Regions from separate parts of the Brevibacillus sp. DP1.3A genome, predicted to be linked through region 3. Evidence: riboswitches for the same ligand, from Rfam matches in the RefSeq annotation. Region 3 holds a riboswitch; each other region holds the start of a gene.
What was found. Region 3 has a riboswitch for cyclic di-AMP ahead of HP399_RS15270 (CAP domain-containing protein). Riboswitches for the same ligand answer to the same signal wherever they lie in the genome.
Positions count from the first base shown of each region.

Region 1 (7,617 bases), 2.4 Mb from region 3:
AAAATGGGAATCTCGTTCCACAAGCACGTACTGTGTGCCAGGACGCAAGCGCTGATAGATCGTTTGGGTAAATGCCCCTGTACCAGGTCCCAGCTCCAGGATCACATCGGTTGAAGCCCAATCGACGCTTTTCAACATTTGCTCACATAAAAAACGAGAGCTGGGGATTATACTACCAACGCGTCCAGGCTCAGCGATAAATCGCCGCAAAAAGACCAAGAAGTCCTGCAAGAATCGTACCTCCTAGGGGAAAAGCAGCCTGATGTACACAGGCTGCCGAATTGACACAATCTATTCTACACCCAGTCCCCCAGTTCCTGTCGAATTAGGATTGTACAGGTTTGGCTACCGGTGCTTTTACTTCATTAATGGATGCTTTGATGCTGGCTAGTTCTGCATCGAGATCATCCTTTTCCAGTTCAGACAAAGCGTTCTCCCAAGCGCGGTTTGTTTGGCGCCATTGTCCACTCATTTGCGCTTCTGCTTCCATGCGCATGACTTTTTCTTCCATGCGGGCGAAGCCACGGCCTGCGGACGGATTGCCGATACCGACAACTGCTTGATTGACTTGCTTTTGTGTACGAGCTACTTGTGCACGTGCCATCAGTGTGAACCTTTTCGCACGCATTTTATAGAACTCTTCCTTCAGCTCAGCCAACTTCTCGCGCATTTGCGTAGCTGCCTCGGATGCTGACAGGTAGAGACCTTCATATTCCGCTGCACGGCCTTCGTACTGCTTCTTGTCAGCGAGTGCTCGACGAGCCAACTCGTCTTCTCCCTCAGTCAAGGCGAGCTTGACTTGACGATCGCGTTTTTCGATCAGAGCATTGGCTTCGTCCAATTGCTGGCGGAATTTCTTTTCCAGTGCAACCTGACGGGCAACTGCTACTTCAACTTGTCCGATTTCTACTTCCATGTCACGCATATATTGATTCAGCATTACTACCGGATCTTCCATCGAATCCAATGCATCATTTACCGAAGCTACTGTCAGGTCACGCAAACGTTTAAAGATACTCATTATATTTTCCTCCTCATCATATCACATCATATTGTTCATCCAAAAGACTCTTGCGACACAGTGTTATTGCGGTTACTAAAACGGTTATGGCCGTTTGGTTACGTTTCTCTCCCAAGCGTCTAGCGTATCTTCTTTTAATACTTTTTGGGCCCATTCACGCTCCCAAGCAGGTGGAGCTTGTTTAGGTTCTTGACTGGGACGCAGTAAGCGATATCCCAGATAAATCACCCCAATGGCCAGAAGTGCGTGAAATAGTAGGTCAAGCTTGCCAATCAACATCAGGAACCCGAATAGGAAGACTAGGATTCCCCAAAAGCGTGAACCGGTTTGTCCCATAATCTTTTTGGCACCGTATATCATGATCACACCGGGAATGATGAACCCGAGCAAGTCTCCGATATCGATACCCACCAGATCTAGAAGAACCAACCCACCGACTAGCAGCAGAACCAGCCCGAGTAGAACTTTGCCAGACCGTTCGCTCATTACTCGTTTACCTCCATTCGTTTTGCATGTGGTGCTTGTGGAACGTTATGCCCTTATTGTAGCCCTCGGTATAGGCTTCCCATAACGGGCGTGCGGTTGGTTTTTCCCTCCGTCCTTGGACGGAGACAATTTCCTGCCCTAATCGGACAAGCTGTCCCGCAAGGCAGAACAAGCGCGCGTCGAAAGGCGTCTTGCACTGTTGAACGAAAACGTTACAGCATTTGACGGTATTTTTGTGACGAATATGTGAACAAGCAGATGAAAAAGAAGGAAAAGAAGGACTGGCGTAGAATCTTCGTAAGAGTGCGTGTAAAAAAACATCGAAAAATAGCCGAATTCCGCTTGGCGGAAACGGGGGAACCACGTTTTTGGGGTGAATGGTTGCTACTCCTAGCAGCCTAGGGCGTCCTTTCGACCGAACCCTTCAGCTAACCTCGTAGGCTCACGAAGGGAGCAGTTTCTTTTGCGCAAGGTGGTTTTATCTTTATTTATGGCTGGAATGCTTGCTATGGGGGCAGGCGCTGCACAGGCTGCTGAGGAGAATACTCTCAATGAAGTAGTCAGCGACTTGTACGGTACCCCTTACAAATCTTCCGGCTCGTCCAAAAAGGGCTTTGACTGCTCCGGTTTCACGCGCTACGTATTTGATGCGTTAGGTGTAGACCTGCCTCACAATTCTGCTTCCCAGTACGCATTAGGTACAGAGGTAGCCAGAAAAGATTTGCAGCCAGGCGATCTCGTATTCTTCAATACGAACGGTCGCAGCATTTCTCACGTGGGTATCTACATTGGAGACGGCACATTCGTGCACTCGGAATCTGGTCGTGGAGTCGTCAACACCAAGTTGAGCGATCCATACTACTGGAGCAAGCGTTATGTAGGCGCCAAGCGTCTCAGCGTTCCTGTTCTAGCGAAAGCAGAAACTCCGAAAAAGGAAAAAGCGGTGCAAGCTGCATCGTTGCCGGAAAAACCAGCTCAAAAATAGTCGTTCGGCAAAATAATAAAAGCCAGGGACACTACGTCTCTGGCTTTTTCTGACGGAATTTAGTACCTGGTCTAAAGAGGTACCCTCATATATTAGAACAACTTAATAACTTACGGGGTTTCTTCCCCTGATCAGGTCAAAGCATGTTATGATAGACAAGACCCATTCTTTGAATGGTATTCCTTATTAATAGAAGTAACTGGGGGTTGTTCCGGTGAAAGATCACATTTTAATTGTCGATGACAATCTGGAGATTATTGAACTGCTAGAAGACATTTTGGAGAACGAGGGCTTCACCGTTTCCTCCGCAGAGAGTGGAGAAGATGCACTCTCCCTGCTCAGCCAAGGAGAGCGACCCAATCTGATCCTTTTGGATATTATGATGCCCAACATGAGTGGCTACGAGCTCTGTTCTCAAATTCGCCGTGAATGGGATTTGCCTATACTGTTTCTCAGTGCAAAAGGAAAAGCGGTAGATAAGGTAGTCGGCTTTGAAATTGGCGCAGACGATTACATTACGAAGCCTTTTGATACAGAAGAACTGCTCGCTCGCATTCGTGCCCACCTGCGTCGTTATGAGCGCATTCGCAAGCATACTGAGGAGCAGCCTGAGAAGGAAACAGCCTCTTCTCCGATTACAGTTTTGAAATTCAAGGACCTAGAAATTCATAAAGAAACGTATTCCGTTTATGTATGTAATCAAAAAATTGAGCTCTCTACCAAAGAATTTCAACTGCTCACATTCCTCGCAGAAAATGCGGGCATCGTCTTTACAAGAGAGCAAATCTACGACCGCGTCTGGGGATATGGTTATGGCTCGCTCAATACAGTGACCGTCCATATCAAAAACCTCCGTGAAAAGCTGGAAACAGAGCGTCAGTTCATTAAAACACAATGGGGGACAGGCTACGTATTTATCGGGGAGAAGCTTTAAATGAGCTTACGTAATAAAATTTTTCTCTCCTTCATTTCCTTGATCACACTAAACATCTTGTTGTTTAAATTCGTTTTTCAAGACATTATTGTCGCTCAACTCAAAAATGATCGGCATAATCAGTACCAGGCTGAGAAGGAAGCCGCAGAGAAGGTCATGCTCAATCAATTGCTTCTCGTCAGTAATTTCAAGGACCCAATCGAACGATTGGAGCTTGAAAAGCAGTTGCCAGACGACGTGATGTACCGCATGCTCGTGAAGGATGCCAATGGAAACACCATCTACAGCAAAACATCACGCGCCTATAATTTGAAAATGCCTTCTCCCTCCTCATCAAACCGTGGCGATTCTGCCAAGCAAAATGACCTCAAAGTGGTAGCTGAGTACCATTTTCAGCAGGAGCCACCGCGTACAGGGGAGATCGTTGTTTATTTCTACACAGATGATTACGACATAATGGCTACGACAGGGGTTTCCATGATGCTTTGGTTTATTTACGGAAGCATTAGTCTGGTGGGATTGGTTCTACTCGCTTTGTTCGTTCGCTGGATACTACGGCCCGTGAACGAATTATCGCGCGTCACCCAAGAAATCCAGGAAGGGAAACGGTTAGTGACATTTACGTATCGATCGCATGATGAGTTTGGCCAACTCTTTCGATATTTCGGGGATATGGTTGATGAGCTTCGCTTAGCGGAAGAAAGACAGGCCGAAATGATTGCTTCGATCGCCCACGACTTCCGCACGCCTCTCACCACGATCAAAGGGTATGCGTCATATATCGGCTCCGGTCGTGTGACGGATATGACCAAAATACAGAAACAGATGAGCAAAATCGAGTTAAAAACGACTGACTTGGAAAAGCTGCTAGATGAGTTGCAGGACTTCACCGCCCAAAGCTCCGAAGTCCGACTCAATATTAACCGCATTCATGTCAAAAGCTTCTTGAGAGGAATTATTGAGGACTATTTGCCAAGAATCAAAGAGGCAGGCCTCACCTTTCAATGGAAGCTGCGTATTTCCAATGAATTACACATCGAAGCGGATGAGACCAAGCTGCGACGTGTCATGGAAAACTTGTTGAACAACGCCATTCACTACAATAAACCAGATGGCTCCATTTACCTTACTTGTGATCAGCGAGAAGGACATGTCCTTTTTACTGTGATCGACAAAGGAGAAGGAATCGCCTCCGAAGACTTGCCGAAGATTTTCACCAAGTTTTATCGGGCGGAAAAATCACGAAATCGCAACAGTGGCGGTACAGGCTTAGGCTTAACGATTTGCAAGAGCATCGTCCGGCTTCACGGCGGAGATCTGATGGTAAACAGTGAATTGGGAATGGGAAGCAGTTTCTCCTTCACCATCCCCTTCTTCCACGGGTAGCTTTCACAAGCTACCCTTACTTTATATAGATTTATTCCCACTTAATTATTTCTTTATATTTTACTAGTAAAATAATTTTTGTAAGCATGTTGCTTTCAGTGATAAATAACCCCCAGTTCGGTATCTGACACAATCGGCGAAACCGTAGTGATAAGATGCCTCTTTTTTTGCCCTCCATTTCCATTTTTTTCTATCTCTTCTCCAAACGCATCGGCAGTCCGTTTTTGGGACGCAAGGTGACCAACGGCTCGGGCTCCACTGCCTGATTCGGTTCAGCCAGACGTAGTCGATATCGCTGTGCGATCGTCGCCAATAGCAAAGCCGCCTCCATCAAAGCAAAGTTATTCCCAATACAAACACGCGGCCCACCGCCAAATGGAAAATAAGCATAAGCTGGATTTCTTTTTAAGAGGTCGCTGTCAAAACGCTCTGGAATGAATTGTTCAGGCTGCTCATAATAGCGTGGGTTACGGTGCATGACATATTGGCTCATCATCAGTGTTTCACCGGGCTTATACGTGTGATCGCCGATCTCAACCTCTTCTACCACTTCCCGGTTAATCGTCCACGCCGCAGGATAGAGCCTCAATGTTTCCTGTACAATGAGATTCGTATACTTCAGCTGGGGAAGATCCTCGACTGTCGGCAGCTTTTCACATAGCACCGTTGACAGCTCGTCATGCAGCTTTTGCTCCACCTCGGGATGAGTAGCCAGCAAATAGAAAATCCACGACATGGTATTCGCAGTCGTCTCATGGCCAGCCACAAAAATGGTCATGACCTCGTCACGCACCTGCTCATCTGTCATTCCTTGCCCATCATCTTCATCACGCGCTGCCAAAAGCATCTCCAACAAGTCCTTATGCTCTTCTCCTTCGCTATTACGACGAGCTTCGATCAAGGAATAGATTGTTTTGTCCAGCAGCTCACTCGACTCCAGGAACTCCCGATTGCTTTTGGTAGGTACGGACAAAGGAATGTCGATAAAAGAGGAGCCTTTATTTGCCACGTATTTCAAACCGACATCGATGGCATGTCCAATCTGATCGGCGCCTTCCTTGACGGTTTTGCCAAACATAGTCTCCGTAATGATCGCAAGGGTTACTTTCATCATGTCCGAGTGAATATCACGCAGCTCCCCGGTTTTCCAATCCGACATGAGATCAACTGCTTGCCGGACCATCACATCTCCGTAGCTGGCGATACGTTCTCGATGAAAAGCTGGCTGCATAAGCCGCCGTTGTCGCAGATGTTTTTTTCCTTCACTGGTGAGAATTCCATCCCCTACGACAGGTCGCGCAGACTGCAACGCTTTCCCTTTTCGAAAATGCGCCTGCTTGTTAACCAAAACCTCTTTGATGTGATCCGGATTCGTTAACAGGTAAACATGGCGGGAAGGACCGAAGCGAAAATGGACGACTTCTCCATGCTCTTCTACAGCGTCGCGGATGAACTGAAGCGGCGATCGGCGAAATGCCATCAAGTTCCCTGAGATCGGAAGGCCTTTTGGACCGGTGATCGTGATATTCATGCGTCTCCTCCTTTTTACATGCAAAATCCTACCGATAGTATCCGGCACGTTAAGGAGATTATGCGAAAAAAAGCCACCCGAACTTCGGATGGCTGACGAAATCATTTTGTTTATCGTGTAACAGGTTGATCTGTGCGCAACAGGCGAGAAGCAATCAGTCGCTCGCGTACCTTGATGCCAATCAGAGAAGCCAGAACTGCTTTGACAACTCCTACAATAAGGAAAGGCGTTACACCAAAAGCGACAGCTTTATCCCACGGAATATCCATGACGTATTTGAGCTGTACAGCACCAAAAGCGAGTGCGACAAACATGCCAATGATATTGGCGATGATGGCGTTTTTCAAGGTGAATCTTGTTTTCTCCAAGTAGAGCCCGGTCACATACGCGGATGCAATAAACCCAAATATGTACCCGCCGGATTTTCCGACCAATATTTGCAAACCACCTTTTGCCTCGCTGAATACAGGCAATCCGACTGCACCGAGCAAAACGTAAATAACCAAAGCCAGTGTCCCGTATCGTTTTCCCAAAATCGTCGCCGTCAGCCCTACTGCTAACGTCTGCGCGGTAATCGGAATCAACGGCAAGGGAATCGTCACCTGCGACAATACCGCAGTCATTGCAGCAAAGATGGCAGAGAGCAATAGCCATCTCAAGCGTTCGTTTCTCATGCGTACTAGCCTCCGTTTTGTTAACTAAAAATGTTATAAGGTTAACAAAATAATAATACGCATCTGCCCTTTTGTAAATCCCCGTTCTGTCCGCTTACCTATTTGCTTGTTGATCCATGTATTGCTGTAGCTTTTGAAGTGATTGAACCGTATGATCGATTAATTCGTTCAAGTCATCAATGTTGCCTTCATCAATTTTCCGATGAAAGTCCAGCGTCACCTGATTGGTTATTTGCTTTGGCGGCCAATCGATTCGATGCTCCTCTAGCTTAGCCGATACTTTCTGTGTAATATAAGGTCGCTGACCCCAGATGTCATTGAGAATCGATGTGATTTCTCTCGCTTCTGCGGGCATATCTCTGTAATTTTCCATCTGCATGAAAAAATGGATGCAAATCGTACATCCGATATGATCTGTCAACGGCTGTTCTAGCTGCTCGGCTGCAATATCAGCTAACTGGGTACGAAGCTGCATCTCAGCACGGACAGCTACGGTATGATCATGTTGATCAGCCAGCTTGAACTCGATCTGAAACTGTCGATGGAACGTAGCCATATCCATGACATCCGAACGGTTCGTAATCGTGATTGCCCCTTCGA
Region 1 covers NZ_CP085876.1:5,638,897-5,646,513, forward strand. Annotated here, with positions in the region: gene HP399_RS25975 (class I SAM-dependent methyltransferase) at 1-231, opposite strand, end outside; gene HP399_RS25980 (PspA/IM30 family protein) at 326-1,021, opposite strand; gene HP399_RS25985 (LiaF transmembrane domain-containing protein) at 1,106-1,507, opposite strand; cyclic di-AMP (ydaO/yuaA leader) riboswitch at 1,827-1,966, shown strand; gene HP399_RS25990 (C40 family peptidase) at 1,971-2,492, shown strand; gene HP399_RS25995 (response regulator transcription factor) at 2,707-3,426, shown strand; gene HP399_RS26000 (sensor histidine kinase) at 3,427-4,812, shown strand; gene HP399_RS26005 (cytochrome P450) at 5,003-6,343, opposite strand; gene HP399_RS26010 (biotin transporter BioY) at 6,454-7,017, opposite strand; gene HP399_RS26015 (hypothetical protein) at 7,112-7,617, opposite strand, start outside.
Region 1: another riboswitch for cyclic di-AMP. It lies ahead of HP399_RS25990 (C40 family peptidase); the one in region 3 lies ahead of HP399_RS15270 (CAP domain-containing protein).

Region 2 (7,617 bases), 3.0 Mb from region 3:
ATCTTTTTAAACATCCAATGCGGTGTCCAGCCCGTAATGATAATCGGTTCCTTCGCTTCGTACGCCTTGATCAAAGCTGCTGTCATCGCTGCATCTGAGCCTTCGACAAGCTGCCACTTATCCAAGCCATACAGGTTCATGACTTCCTCTGTCTTCACCATCGAGCCAGCTCCTGCGTCGATTCCGATGATTTTGTAGTCGAGCTTTTCTCCTAGCGCGTTGTCCGACGTCTCAGAAGGAATAGGACCGATCACCGTTGCTGTCGGTATTTGTGTGTTTGTGTTTTGGCTGGAGCAGCCTGCAAGCCAAGCTGTCGCTCCCATCATCACTGCCAGTAAAGCTGGAACCGTTTTGTTCATCATGTATTTCTCTCCTTTTTTCCTGCATGTTGAGTAAGCCGATCCAAGACGATAGCGATGATCACGATGGATAGCCCCGCCTCGAATCCTCTTCCTATATCCACTTGGGAAACGGCACGATATACGTCTGCACCCAAGCCTTTCGCCCCGATCATAGCCGCTATGACCACCATCGACAGGGCGAGCATGATGCACTGATTGACTCCCGCCAAGATCGTCGATTTCGCATACGGCAGTTGTACTTTCACGAGCTTTTGCCACCCAGTTGCGCCAAAGGCGTCCGCCGCTTCCTCCATTTCCGCTGGGACCTGGCGTATGCCTAAGTTCGTGAGACGCACGATTGGCGGCAAAGCAAAAATAACGGAGGCAATGACTCCCGGCACCTCGCCCAAGCCGAAGAAAAAGATCGCGGGAATCAAATAAACGAACGCTGGCATCGTCTGCATCAAATCCAGTACTGGCGTGACCAGATTGCGAAACGTATCGTGTCTCGCGCAAAGAATGCCCACTGGAACCCCGATGGCGATCGAAATCATGGTGGAAGTGAGGACGAGTCCCAATGTCTCCATCGTTTCATCCCAGTACCCCAAGTTGTGGATGAGAGAAAGTCCGATAACCGTAAAGACCATGGACGCTCTCCCTGCAAAAATCCACGCAGCAGCCCCTAGCAGCAAGATGAGAATCAGTGAAGGTATCTCTGCCAAAACCGTGGAACAGTAAGTCACCATCGTGGAAATGACGATAGACACTGGATCAAACAATACCCCTTTGTACTGGCCCAGCACCTCCACGAACCCTTCCATCCACTCGCCAATCGGTAGCTTAGGCACGACGTCCATCACTCATCACCTCTGCTCTCTGGTGCTCTTGGACATTGACTTTGCCTACCAGCCCGCCTAACACCGCTCCTTTTACGATGACACCCAACAAACGCTGCTGCTCGCCCACTACAGCAATCGGGACGTGCAGATCTGCCATCATCGGAAACAAACTGTGCAGACGTGCGTCAGGTAAAACGGTAGGGAGGTCGGTTTTCATGATCGTCTCCAGCGAATCTCCCGAACCGATCGCAAGTGATACGTCATACGCCGTAATCAAGCCGAGCAGTGTGCGCTTTTTGTCCACGACGTACAAGCTGGACACGCCGTTATCCATCATGAGTTGCAGCGCCACTCGCGCCCCTTTGTCAGGCGTGATTGCTTCTGCCCGTTTCATCACATTTTCAGCAACGAGGACCCTGGACAGGTCGGCATCCTCCACGAATTTCCGCACGAATTCATCCGCTGGGTCTGCCATGATTTCTTCCGGGCGGCCGATCTGAATGATCTGTCCGTCTTTCATAAAGGCAATCCGATCGCCCAGCCGCAACGCCTCGTGCAAGTCATGTGTAATGAACAGGATCGTCTTTTTCATCGTCATCTGAAGCTCCAGCAGCTCATCCTGCATATCTTTTCGAATGAGCGGGTCCAGTGCACTGAACGCTTCGTCCATCAAGAGAATATCTGGATTATTAGCCAACGCCCGCGCCAATCCGACCCGCTGGCGCATCCCTCCGCTCAATTGATCCGGGTACGCATTTTCCCACTCGGTTAATCCAACAAGCGCGAGTGCTTCCCGTGCTTTTTCTTGCCGGAGCCCTGGTAGTACTTGTTGAATCTCCAATCCAAACTCGACGTTTTCTCGTACCGTCCGCTGAGGAAACAGGGCGAAATTTTGGAAAACCATCCCGAGCTTCTTCCTCCGCACCTCACGTAAAGCCGTTGCCTTCATGTCCACGATCTCTTCCCCATCGATCTCGATGCTTCCGCTCGTTGGGTCAATCAGTCGATTACACAGTCGGATTAAGGTTGATTTGCCACTGCCGGACAGGCCCATGATCACGAAGATTTCACCTTCCTCGACTTCAAAACTGACCTGATTTACCCCGATAGACTGGCCCGTTTGCTTGTAAATTTGTTCTTTTGTACGTCCTTCCGCCAGCAGCTTCAAGGCCAGCTCGGGCTGCTTGCCGAACACTTTTGTCAGTTGATGGACTTTCATTTTGGGCATGGTATCCCTCATCCTTCGTTTTTTCGTAAATGTAAAAAGCCCGCGAAGTTTCCACACTCCAGCAAAACCAAGCAGGCACGCTTGATTTTTACTCGTGTTGAAAATCCGCAGGCTTACGTAATACCTGGCGTCCATTTTCAGGACGCCCTGTACTCTGTCTTCCTGATTTCGATTGTCAGCGGTTTATGTCGTACCAACTGCCTCCCAGCGATCCACATCATTTCTTTCACGACTGTATCGCGTAAGCTGCTTATCGGTATTGCCATAAAAAATAGGCCGATCCATCCTTTTTCTCCAGAACAAAGGTCCCAAAGAAAAAGCCTGCATCGGCCTATCACACGCCCGCAAGGAATCCCCTTGTTGCGCATAAAATGCCTAGACTTTATCCATCCATGACCTTCCCTGCTTTGGCCGACGAGGTTAGCTGACGGGTAGGATGGCAGAGAAGACATTTCCTCATCCCTCCTGATCACTCAGGATTAACCCCAAAAGATTGGTTCCCCCGCTTCCGAGAATCTCGGAACTAGGCCGTATGTGTTGTTTCCTATTGAATCGTGATTGTGATTTGAATTATACGCTCGCTTCCAGTTATTGTGAACGTTCGTTTAGCACGGTTTTAACCGGACTTTGTCTTTCTTTACGAATCGGATTAGATTAGCTCTCGGTTGCTCATTCGATTAAAGGAATCGTGCGTAATTCTCTCTCGCTTGTGGGGTGGGGAGGAAACAGGAGAAAACGCTCAGCTTCTTGGAACACCTGCTGGGAAGCATGTTGTGCCCGGCTCCGTGAAAAAAAGCGAAACCGCGTCCAAAGTGGTCCACTCAAGATGTGTCTCAGAGGTGGACGCTAAAGGCAGTTTCTCTTTTTTTCACTGCGCCTCGGTAGGTGTGTCCAAAGATCTTCGCTTATTTCTCCTGTTTCCTCTACGAGCTGTTGGGTTTCTACATGCTTTTTAAAGAAGCAAATCCCTTGAACGATGCTTTCAAGATGTAAAGAATAGCCGCTCGGGAAGAAGACCATTTCCAGTCCTAGCGCCTCTGGAGCCCTACCTAGCGGAGAAATGAATGGCGGGGGTTTTCAGCTTCAACCTCTGCGAATACATCTTCGAAACTCTACTTTTGAAGCGCTCCCGACATTCATTTCGTAGCGGACAGTCTAACCCCTTGCGGGGCGTAGGCCGAAGCGTAGACTGGAAATGGGCTTCTTCCCCTCCACTACAGCCACTTTTACCTCAACACAAAAAAGCTCCCGCCTCAATGAATCAGGCAGGAGCTTTGCTTTTCAAAGACACGATGATTAAACGACGTCGTAGCCTTGGTCTTCGATTGCTTCTTTTACTGCTTCGAGTGTCAATGTGCTCTCGTTGTAGGAAACATCAACCTTTTTATCTGCCAAGTGTACTTTTCCTTCTGCCCCCAGATCTTTCAATGTGTTCTCGATGCGCGCTACGCATTTGTTGCAAGACATACCTTCTACGTTCAATGTGATATTTGTCATGATCAATCTCTCCTTACATTTTATGTTGTATAGGTAAGGCGGACAAAGCCGCTTGTTACTGTTGTTACAGCTTTACTCGTTGCAGTCTCAGTGCGTTGAGTACAACGGATACGGAGCTGAAGGCCATTGCGGCACCAGCGAGCCATGGAGCGAGGAAGCCGATTGCGGCAATCGGGATGCCCAAAGTGTTGTAGGCCAATGCCCAGAACAGGTTTTGCTTGATGTTGCGAATGGTGCGTTTGCTCATCTCGATGGCGTCAGCGACACTAGTCAGTTCGCCGCGCATCAAGGTAATATCGGCTGCTTCCATAGCCACATCTGTACCTGTACCGATTGCCATACCGACGTCAGCGGTAGCAAGTGCAGGAGCATCGTTGATACCATCGCCAACCATCGCTACTTTTTTGCCTTGTTCTTGCAGTTTTTTCACTTCTGCGGCTTTGCCTTCAGGCAGGACTTCTGCGATGACGTGATCGATTCCTGCTTCACGGGCAATGGCCTCGGCAGTTTGACGGTTGTCACCGGTCATCATGATTACAGTCAATCCCATTGCTTTCATGCGCTGAACAGCTTGCTTGGAGGTTGGTTTGATCGTATCCGCTACGGCAATCAAGCCAGCGAGCTTGCCTTCGACGACTGCGAGCATCGCCGTTTTACCGGAGCGCTCCAGTGCCAGCATGGTATCAGACACTGCTTGGTACGAAATTTGATGTTTTTCCAGCAAGCGACGAGTACCGACGAGTACTTCTTTGCCAGAGACGGTTGCCTGGATACCGAAACCAGGAATGGCTTCAAAAGAACCTGTATCGGACAGGGTGATTCCTTTATCCGCAATACCGCGAACGATGGCTTGAGCCAATGGGTGCTCGGAATTTTTCTCAGCGGCACCGACCAAAGAGAGCAGCTCTTGTTCTTCGATATCAATGGCGATGACGTCTGTCAGTTCTGGCTCGCCTTTGGTTACGGTCCCTGTTTTATCGAGGACGATCGTATCCAGGTGGTGAGCCGTCTCCAGATGCTCCCCGCCTTTGAACAGGATGCCCAACTCAGCTGCGCGTCCAGAGCCAGCCATGATCGAGGTCGGTGTAGCCAAACCGAGGGCGCACGGGCAAGCGATTACGAGTACAGCAATTGCTTTTTCCAGAGCCTCACCGAAGTTGCCAGGTATAACGAAGAAGTACCAGATCAAGAAGGTAAGAATAGCAATCCCTACTACGATTGGGACAAAAATCCCGGAGATGCTGTCAGCTACGCGCTGAATCGGTGCTTTTGTTCCTTGTGCTTCTTCCACTACTTTAATGATTTGCGCCAGAGCCGTTTCTTTTCCGACTTTGGTTGCTTGAACCTTCAAGAAGCCGTTTTTGTTCAAGGTGGCGCCGATAACGGTATCGCCTGCGGCTTTATCCACCGGAATACTTTCACCAGTCAGCATCGATTCATCAACTGCGGACTGTCCTTCCATGACGATGCCATCGACAGGTACTTTGTCGCCCGGTTTCACGTGAACGACGTCGCCCAGTCTCACTTCTTCTACAGGAATGGTCATTTCGACGCCATCCCGTACGACTACTGCTGTTTTTGCTTGCAAGCCCATCAGCTTGCGGATCGCTTCCGAAGAGCGTCCCTTTGCTTTCATCTCAAACAGTTTACCCAAGACGATCAACGTGATCAGTACCGCACTGGTCTCAAAGTACAGCTCCAGCATGTGGCCGCCATGAGCACCGATGGAATCGATCGCGACCCACAGGCTGTAGAAATAAGCAGCTGAGGTACCGAGAGCAACCAGCACATCCATGTTAGCACTCTTGTTGCGAAGGGCTTTGAAAGCTCCCACGTAAAACTGTGCTCCGATGATGAATTGTACCGGTGTTGCCAATGCGAGCTGTACCCACGGATTCATCAAGATTTCAGGCAGCCAGATAAACGAGGTGAAGGAAAAATGGCTCACCATCGACCAGAGCAGCGGGAGCGACAGAATCGCGGAAATCCAGAACTTGCGGGTCTGCCGATTGATTTCTTCCTGGCGACGATCTACTTTTTCTTCTTCTTTTCCATCTTCCTTGCGCGTCGCCTGATACCCTAGCTTCTCTACCTTTTGAATGATGTCCGTCACACTTACCTGTGATGAATCGTACTCGACTGTGGCTGTTTCCATCGCCAGGTTCACGTTTGCTTTCAGAACCCCAGCTGTTTTGTTCAAGCCTTTTTCGATCCGTGTGGAGCAAGCCGCACATGTCATTCCCGAGATGTTTAGCTCCACCTTGTCAGTGACGACGCCATAGCCGAGCGATTCAATTTTGGAGCGGATGTCGTCGATATTCGTTCTCGTTGGATCGAACACGACTGTGGATTTTTCCAAAGCCAGATTGACATTGGCGGTCTCCACTCCCTCCATTTTTCCCAAGCCCTTCTCGATGCGCAGTGCACAAGCTGCGCAAGTCATCCCTGAGATTGCGACTGTTGCCTCTGCTGTTTTGGCGCTCATTATAATCCCTCCAAATACCCTCAAGGGGTATATTTTATCGTATCGTTTCCCTAACGTTGTTTCCTGATCACATCTTTACTATACAATACCCCCTCAGGGTATATCAAGCACTTTTTTCAATTTTTTTCTAAATGGGCTGTAAGCTGGCGTCTGTACTGAACCGGCATCAGTTTGTTTACTGTTCTTTTTCGTAATTTCTAACCACTTTTTTGTGTTAAATGAAGGATGTGACTAACAGCTAATTACTTACGTATTCATTCAGAGTAAAATCATTCAGATACAAATAGCTTTAAGGAGATTGAAATTATGGAAACGAAATCACGGAAAGTCATTTTAGCTGGTACCATATGCTATACGATTTTAATTTTATTTTTTATGTTCTTTGCGTTTAACAGGCTCGACGGTGCAACTAGTGTAGATGGATACACCTTTATCCTTGCTCCAGAAGGAGTGCCACTTAAATTTCCAGAACTAAATTATTCATGGATTGTTGATTTCGGAAACGTTGCTGCTTTTATCCCTTTTGGAATACTATTTCCCCTGTTGTATCGTGTAAGATTTGGGAAGTTCATATCCTTGTTTGTCTTAGCGATTCTCGTTCTAGAAACTGTTCAGGCCCTAACATATCTTGGTAGCTTTGATATCAATGATGTGATATCCAATACAATAGGGGCAGCGATTGGTTATGTTGCCTATCGAGTTGGATTTTCTTCAAACATTTCTTATAAAAAGCTCATGACTTCGGCTCTATCTATTGTTGTCCTTATAATTGGAGTCATGGTGGTTTCTGAAATCATCAAAAAAAGAGAAGGCCCTATTCAGTCATTAACTGTTATGAAAGAAGTGACAGGAACTACACCTATGACTGAGAACCTCCCAAGCTTCACCGTAGCAGGTGAGCGAATAGAGCCGAAAATGAACGTGTATAGCAGTGAAGGTGAAGCAACCAAAACATACAACTATATTCTTGGGAACATAGAAAATGTCTGGCTTTATTTCTATTTCGGTATTCCCGACAATGGAGACGTTAAGGGTGAAGCCAAAATCATCGTAGATGGACAAGAAATATCTCAGTTAAACGAACAATCTTATCAAGGGGCAGAGGCTTTGCGGGAGTTGCCTTTTAACGAGGTAAACGAAATTACTATTATCGTTTCTGGAAACGCTAAGCTGTGGGACGTTGGAATCCGTGGAATGCAACATTGGTGGGAGTGAGTAAAATAAACG
Region 2 covers NZ_CP085876.1:6,292,718-6,300,334, forward strand. Annotated here, with positions in the region: gene HP399_RS29125 (glycine betaine ABC transporter substrate-binding protein) at 1-362, opposite strand, end outside; gene HP399_RS29130 (ABC transporter permease) at 359-1,198, opposite strand; gene HP399_RS29135 (quaternary amine ABC transporter ATP-binding protein) at 1,182-2,408, opposite strand; cyclic di-AMP (ydaO/yuaA leader) riboswitch at 2,802-2,948, opposite strand; gene HP399_RS29140 (cation transporter) at 3,705-3,905, opposite strand; gene HP399_RS29145 (heavy metal translocating P-type ATPase) at 3,970-6,390, opposite strand; gene HP399_RS29150 (VanZ family protein) at 6,697-7,605, shown strand.
Region 2: another riboswitch for cyclic di-AMP. It lies ahead of HP399_RS29135 (quaternary amine ABC transporter ATP-binding protein); the one in region 3 lies ahead of HP399_RS15270 (CAP domain-containing protein).

Region 3 (7,617 bases):
TTCCAGTGCAATCCCGATGGTTGCGTTGTACTTTTTCGCTTTTGCTTTCGCTTCTGCCGACTGGCTGAGAATCCCCTCTTTTGGGAAATAAATCAGCTTGGCGATATTGGACAGCATTTCATATACGTGTGGGTTTTCGCGTTGGATAGTTTCGTTCAGCGTTGATGCTAATGAATGCATGGTAGCCTCCCTTTTCATATACAAACATCTATCTTTACCAATAAAGATAGCGTATCTACATGCATTTGTCACCCTTGCCCAGTGGGATATTTCAGATTTTGCAAGGTTCCTTTTGACAGCGGCGACCTGATTTGCTACTTTGAAATCGAAAACTGAGTAATGCGGGAGGGAGAAGGAAATGGCTGAACGCATGATCGTTCGCCTGGGAGACCCTATCTTGCGTGAAACTTCAAAAAGAGTACCATCCATTACTCCACAGGTTGAAAAGATTTTGGATGATATGGCCCAAACGATTTACGCTGCGAAAGGTCGAGCAGGCTTGTCTGCGATCCAGATTGGCATCCCGAAGCGTTTAGTTGTGATGGATTGCGGCAGCGGCTTGATTGAACTGATCAATCCGGTGTTGATGGAAAAATCAGGTGAGCAGGTAGGGCAAGAAGCTTGTCTTTCGATACCGGGTGTATTTGGAATCGTTCGTCGGGCGAATTATGTCAAAGTTCAGACGTTGAACCGCCAAGGAGAAACAAAGACAATCGAAGCCGAAGATTTCCTCGCTCGGTGTATTCAGCACGAGATGGACCATTTGGAAGGAATTTTGTTTATTGATCATACGGAAGAGATTTATTCGGCAAAAACGGGAAAGAAATTGAATTACGAGGATTTACACCGGATACATGCTAAACGTAGAAAAAAGCGTGGGAAATAAACAGAGCATAAACAGCAAGGAGATTAACTCATGAAGCGTTGGAATATTATGTTGACAGGCTTTGGAACAGTAGGACAGCACGTAGCCAGACTGCTGGAGCAGCGACGGGACCGATACCGCGAGCTTTATCAAGCGGATGTCAGACTCGTGGGAGTCGTTCGTTCGGCTTCCGGTCTCTACGATGAGAACGGAATCGATTCAGGAAAATTGGAAGACTATGCTCATACAAAACAAGCAAGGCACCCATCATGGAACGCGCTGGCATTTATCAAATCGGTTCAAGCGGATGTGCTCATCGAGGCTGGTCCATCTGAAAAAGAGGGAGGGCCAGGACTTACTTTTATTCGATATGCATTGGAAAATGCTATCCATGCAATCGCGATTTCAAAAGGCGCGCTTGTTGTCGATTATGCTGGCTTAGCCGCTCTAGCCAAAAAACATGGCGTCGCGTTGAAAGTCAGTGGGGCAACAGCAGCTGCTCTACCGACGATCGATCTATTGCAATATAACTTGGCAGGCTGTGAAGTGAAGCGAGTCGAAGGCATTTTTACGGGAACGACTAACTTCGTGCTCACAAAAATGATGGAAGAGGGGCTCACCTGTGCGGAAGCAGTCGAGCTCGCGCAGAAAATGGGGATTGCCGAACCGGACCCTTCTTACGATATCGATGGTTGGGATACAGCTTCGAAGCTCACGATCTTGGCAAACGCCGCTTTTGGCGCGCAAGTAAATCTGACCGATGTCACACGCGCAAGTATTCGCGAAATAACCTCGTTACAAATCGAGACGTGGAAAAAGCATACGAAGATCCCCAAGCTGATCGGAAGTATCCAAAAGGAAGCAAATGGTACACTTTCGGTAGCAGTGGAGCTTTGTGCAGTGGATCATACTCATCCATTTGCATCTGTATCAGGTACGACAAAAGCCATACGGGTTGAAACAGATGTCATGGGGGATTTATTCGTCGTTGGAGGAAAATCAGATCCTGTTGCGGCAGCAGCGGCTGCCTTAAAAGACCTTGAACATATCATTAGCAGATAGGCTCATTTGCATGTGCTTCCAGTGTTCCTTAGGAATGAGTCGTTTACAACCGCGAGCATACTAGGGGTGCACCACAAAAAAACGGCAAGGGGGCCATACGGATGAACCAATCGTCTGATGTCAATGCCGAGCTGCAGCAAGTATCTGCTTACCCAACCAAGCAAAAAATGAATCAAAAGAATGTCGCTTTGGTAAATGAGCAGGATAGCTGCTGTTGCACCCCCAAAAAGCAGGCATCCGAAGCACAACAGGAATAATGCCTACACGAAAAAGCCGGGTCTCGATTAAGAGACACCGGCTTTTCGTTTCGTGCAATGCTTTTTATCCGATAAATTCTTGTACCCAGTAGCCATTTGTGAAGCCTACACCAATTTTTGTGAACGCAGGGTTCATAATGTTTTGGCGGTGGCCTTCACTGTTCATCCATTGTTGCATAACTTCTTGTGGACTCTGTTGACCCATGGCGATATTCTCACCTGCAGTCGAGTACTGAATGCCATACTGCTTCATCATTTCAAATGGGGAACCGTACGTTGGGCTGTTGTGGTCAAAATAGTTGTTAGAAGACATATCTTGTGCTTTTGCCAACGCTACTTTGGACAGTGCTGCATCCATTTGAACAGGCTTGAGACCTGCTTTTGCACGTTCTTGGTTCACCAAATCCGCGACTTGTTTCGCAAAATCACCCGTTTTTCCTTGTTCCACTTGAGTTGCTGGAGCGGCAGGCTGAGCGACGTTTTTGCTAGGCTGCGCTGGGGCAGCTTGAACTGGTGTTTGTTGCACCGGCTTTGCAGGTTGCATCGGTGTCATTGGCTGTTGTACTGGCATTTGTTGTCCAGGGGCAAAGCCTTGTTTTTGTTGAAAGAAGTTCCAAAATTGCTGGGAATTTGGAGCTTTTTGGAATTGTGGCATATAATATTGGAATTGTCCGCCAGGAACAGGGCAATTAGAAGCAGCCGAAGCAGAAGTAGCAAACCCTGTCAAAGCCAAGCCCAGACCAAGAGTCATCGCGATTGTAACAGAACCAAAACGTTTCATTAAACAAATCTCTCCTTTTTTTTGCCTACGAGGTTAGTTGTCGGATTCGGATTGAGGAAACAACCCTACGCCAGTTCGGCGATTCACCCCAATGTGGCATATCTCATCCACAAAAAAGTCCCCCGCACTTCCTTTTCAAGAGGAAGTCTCGGCTTATTTCGTTTGGCATGAACAACGATATCAGACAATCCCAATCGAAATAAAGGAGTAATATATGGCAAATAGCTAGAAGCGTTGTTAAATAAGGCTCATTTCGATTCGTTTGATTGTTCCTTCCATGCGGTTAAACCGCCTTCCAATGCATTTGCTTGAAAACCATGCTCACGAAGAAGAGCGGCAGCTTTTTGCGCTTTGTTACCTGTTGTACATACAGTAACAATTTGCATATTTTGCGCAAGTTTCTCGGTTTCTTCATCGAATGGCTTGTCCTGTTCCTTCATTAGAAGATAGGGGGCGTTACGTGTCGATGCGTTTTCATGAACGAGGCTGCCAGAAATAAATTTTTCGGCGTCGCGTACGTCCAATAAAAGTACGGGCACTTTCTTTTGAAGCAATTCGGATAATTGAATGGTTGTCAAAGTATGATTTTGCAATGAAATCCCTCCCAATGCTATTGTAACAGAGTACCGCCATCTCCAGTATAAGGGTGAACGGTTGCTTTTATTGGACAACCATGGTAGAATGAGGTTGCTACTTGAAAAATTGATACCTAAAATTCATCGAGGTGTATGCTGATGGATAACATTTTTGAATCCCCGATTCACACTGGCGCGGTCATCGGAGCCGCAAGGATGGAAGAGAGGAAGGGCTTTCATTGTTTTAGGTTTTCAAAAGGTTTTGTTTTTTATTTTGCAGTTCCGTCCTATGACATTCGCATATTTGCTGAGTAGGTAAAATTCACATATCATGAAGGCGTATCATTGCACATGATTTGGTATTTCTTCATGATATGTGAGCTTTATTTGCTTCGGTAAATATGACTAGCATATTCAAATTGAATTTTTGGAGGTTTTTTTAAATGCAAACGAACGGAACAGTAAAATGGTTTAACGCAGAAAAAGGTTTCGGTTTCATTCAAGTAGAAGGCGGAGACGATGTATTCGTACACTTCAGCGCAATCCAAGGTGACGGTTTCAAAACTTTGGACGAAGGTCAAAAAGTTCAATTCAACATCGTTCAAGGCAACCGTGGCCCACAAGCTGAGAACGTAGTAAAACTGTAAGTCTCCTTTTAAAAGAAACTGTCCTTTCGAGGGCAGTTTTTTTGTCGTGGTCATAAAAGTAAAAAGGCGTTGGGATAGTCCCCAGCGCCTTTTCCTGCATGCGAATGGTTTAAAAAAGGAACTATGGCGTCCCACCATAATTCCTCATTTTCTTCCTACAAAATAGTTAAATACAAGTTTCGATTTCGACAGTTTGGAATTGACTGTCAAGAACTGAAAGACCGACCACTTGACCGCCGCCGATGGAAGTACGGCCATAAGTGGTGAGAAGGACATTTCTGTTGTTTTCTGCTACGGTAAGGCGAACTTCATAGTGGAAAGAAGCGGGGACCAGCGCATTGAAAGCAGTGCGAGTATTCGCAGGGATAAATTGCGTGATGTCAAGCAAGGTGCTAACTGGATTCGTTTGCGTAACTGCGTTACCCCAGTTCAATACTTGCACACGTACTTCAACTTCTTCTGTGTTCAGATTTACCAGGTCGAGGTGAGCAGTGAGAGCAACAGCGAGGTTGTTTTGCAAAATACCAGTCGTTCTCACAGTATTTCTTTTTGGGCGTCTGTGACTTCTTTTTTCCGTAACACCTTGATCGTCGTCGTATTCGATTTCAGACATCCATGTTCACTCCATTCTTGTGTAAACTAGTGGGACAATAATACGATATTGTTTCTTGCCTTGATTTGTAACGGCGAACGTAAGGGGACGAGTAACTATTTTTGATAGAGGATGGTGGAGGTTTTGGGAGAAACGCCTGTATGCAAACAACTAGACTATACGGCACGATTTGATTGGGGATACGAAGGAGTGGAACAGGTCGGTGCAGCATCGGATACAATCGTCATTATCGATGTGCTCTCCTTCAGCACGTGTGTCGATATCGTAACGGGACGTGGAGGCATCGTCTATCCTTATCAGGTAAAGGATGAGTCAGCCGTAGCATTCGCTAAACAAAAAACAGCGCTGCTCGCTGGAAAACGCGGAGAACCAATCTCACTTTCACCCGTCTGTCTGAAAACGGTTCCGATGGGAAGTAGAATGGTGTTACCCTCGCCAAACGGATCGACCTGTACCGTGTTGGCAAAGAAAACTGATGCGAAGGTAATCGCTGCGTGCTTGCGAAATGCACCATCCGTCGCCAGATACATACAGCAGCAGAAAGGAACCGTAACGGTCATCGCTTGCGGCGAACGGTGGGGAAATGGAGCATTGCGGCCGGCTATTGAGGATATGATTGCGGCAGGTGCGCTGCTTTACGGATTGGAGGGATATCGATTGTCACCAGAGGCCGAAATGGCGGTGGCAGCCTTCCGATCGGCCAAAGATCATCTTCCCGCTTACTTGCAGAAATGTGCTTCCGGCCAAGAACTGATCAACATGGGGTACCCGGAAGATGTCGCACTTGCAGCGGAATGGAATCAGAGTTACACGGTTCCCGTGCTTAACGATGATTTTGCTTACGAAGCTATTTAGTCTTTTCGCATAAAGAATCCCTCATTCGGTAACCATGGTTATGAACCACACATGAGAAAAACTGGACAGGGAGGATTCATATGGATGACAACAGCAAGTCCATTTACCAGTCAGAAGAAAATATCCTGACGAATCGCCAAGGCCATCCGATTACAGACAACCAGAACCTGCGGACCGTTGGAAATCGCGGGCCAACCGTCCTGGAGAATTACGACTTTCTGGAAAAAATCACACATTTTGATCGGGAGAAAACACCTGAGCGTGTCGTGCATAGCCGAGGTGCAGGAGCACATGGCTATTTTGAAGCGTATGGAACCGTAGGAGATGAGCCGATTTCTACGTATACGAGGGCGAAGCTGTTTTCGGAGCGGGGGCAAAAAACGCCTGTGTTTGTACGGTTTTCTACGGTTATTCATGGCACACATTCACCCGAGACATTGCGCGATCCCCGTGGGTTTGCGGTGAAGTTTTATACAGAGGACGGGAACTGGGATCTGGTTGGCAATAACCTCAAAGTTTTTTTCATTCGGGATGCCATGAAGTTTCCTGATCTTGTACATGCGTTCAAGCCTGATCCTGTCACAAACATTCAAGACGTGGAACGGATCTTTGACTTTATCTCGAACACGCCTGAGGCCATGCATATGATCACGTTTTTGTTCTCCCCGTGGGGAATACCAGCGAACTATCGGCAAATGCAAGGCTCTGGCGTAAACACGTACAAGTGGGTAAACCACGAAGGAAAAGCGGTCCTGGTCAAATACCATTGGCAGCCATTAACGCAAGGGATTAAAAATTTGACACAAAAACAGGCGGAAGAGATCCAAGGGAAAAACTTTAATCATGCCACACAAGACTTGTATGGAGCGATTGAGCGAGGAGAATATCCGGAGTGGGAAATGTGCGTCCAGATTATGAGTGATGACGATCACCCAGAGCTCGATTTTGATCCGCTTGATCCAACGAAAATATGGCCCGAAGATCAATTCCCGTTTCTTCCTGTAGGTAAAATGGTATTGAATAAAAACCCGGATAACTATTTTGCAGAGGTCGAGCAAGCAGCTTTTGGGACAGGTGTTTTAGTGGATGGACTTGATTTTTCTGATGACAAGCTACTGCAAGGAAGGACCTTCTCCTACTCTGACACGCAACGTTATCGGGTTGGCTCCAACTATTTGCAGCTTCCGGTCAACGCTCCCAAAAACCATGTCGCTACCAACCAGGAAGGCGGTCAAATGCTGTACCGTGTAGATCGGACGCAGAGGCATATTAACTATGAGCCATCGACGATTGGCGGATTGCAGGAAGCCAAGCAAGCAGCTCCTGATCATCAGCCAGAAGTGGTAGGGAAGGTCGTACGTCAAAAGATTGATCGCACCAACGATTTCAAACAGGCGGGAGAACGTTATCGCCTCTTGGAAGACTGGGAAAGAGAAGACCTCATAGTCAATCTGACGGATGCACTCCTCTCCTGTGATCGTCGCATTCAAGAGAAAATGCTTGGCTACTTCTCGCAATGTGACGAAGAGTACGGCCAGCGTTTGAAAGCTGGAATCGCTCAAGGCAATGGCGGAAACAGCAAAGAGATGGGCGGGCCGATGGGCGCAACGAATCCCGGAGCGGCAGTCAAGGAAGCCGAACAGAAGTCCCGTCCGTCTAAGCCTTACTGATGACCCGAGTCAACAACAAGACAGAAAGAACAGACGAGCTTTGCCGAATTCATGGTAAAGCTCTTTTTTGTATCCGGGTGCCATTTGACTTAACAATCACATTCTCCCATTTTTTCACCGTTACGGATTTTACAGCTGACAATTTCGCGGAACTCCTTATCGAAACTGGGTTGAAGCTATTGCCGAGCGAGGAAGAGGATTATACCTTTTTACGTGTCTTCAATCAATTTCTGCTATCTGTCAGTCAAAAAGAGAAGTACCGTGACAAGCTGCGGCTGATGCAAGAAGATTT
Region 3 covers NZ_CP085876.1:3,260,522-3,268,138, forward strand. Annotated here, with positions in the region: gene HP399_RS15250 (aminotransferase class I/II-fold pyridoxal phosphate-dependent enzyme) at 1-180, opposite strand, end outside; gene def (peptide deformylase) at 359-886, shown strand; gene HP399_RS15260 (homoserine dehydrogenase) at 917-1,927, shown strand; gene HP399_RS15265 (hypothetical protein) at 2,029-2,184, shown strand; gene HP399_RS15270 (CAP domain-containing protein) at 2,249-2,965, opposite strand; cyclic di-AMP (ydaO/yuaA leader) riboswitch at 2,973-3,129, opposite strand; gene HP399_RS15275 (rhodanese-like domain-containing protein) at 3,214-3,558, opposite strand; gene HP399_RS15280 (cold-shock protein) at 3,984-4,187, shown strand; gene HP399_RS15285 (hypothetical protein) at 4,354-4,800, opposite strand; gene HP399_RS15290 (2-phosphosulfolactate phosphatase) at 4,915-5,655, shown strand; gene HP399_RS15295 (catalase) at 5,736-7,325, shown strand; gene HP399_RS15300 (hypothetical protein) at 7,325-7,617, shown strand, end outside.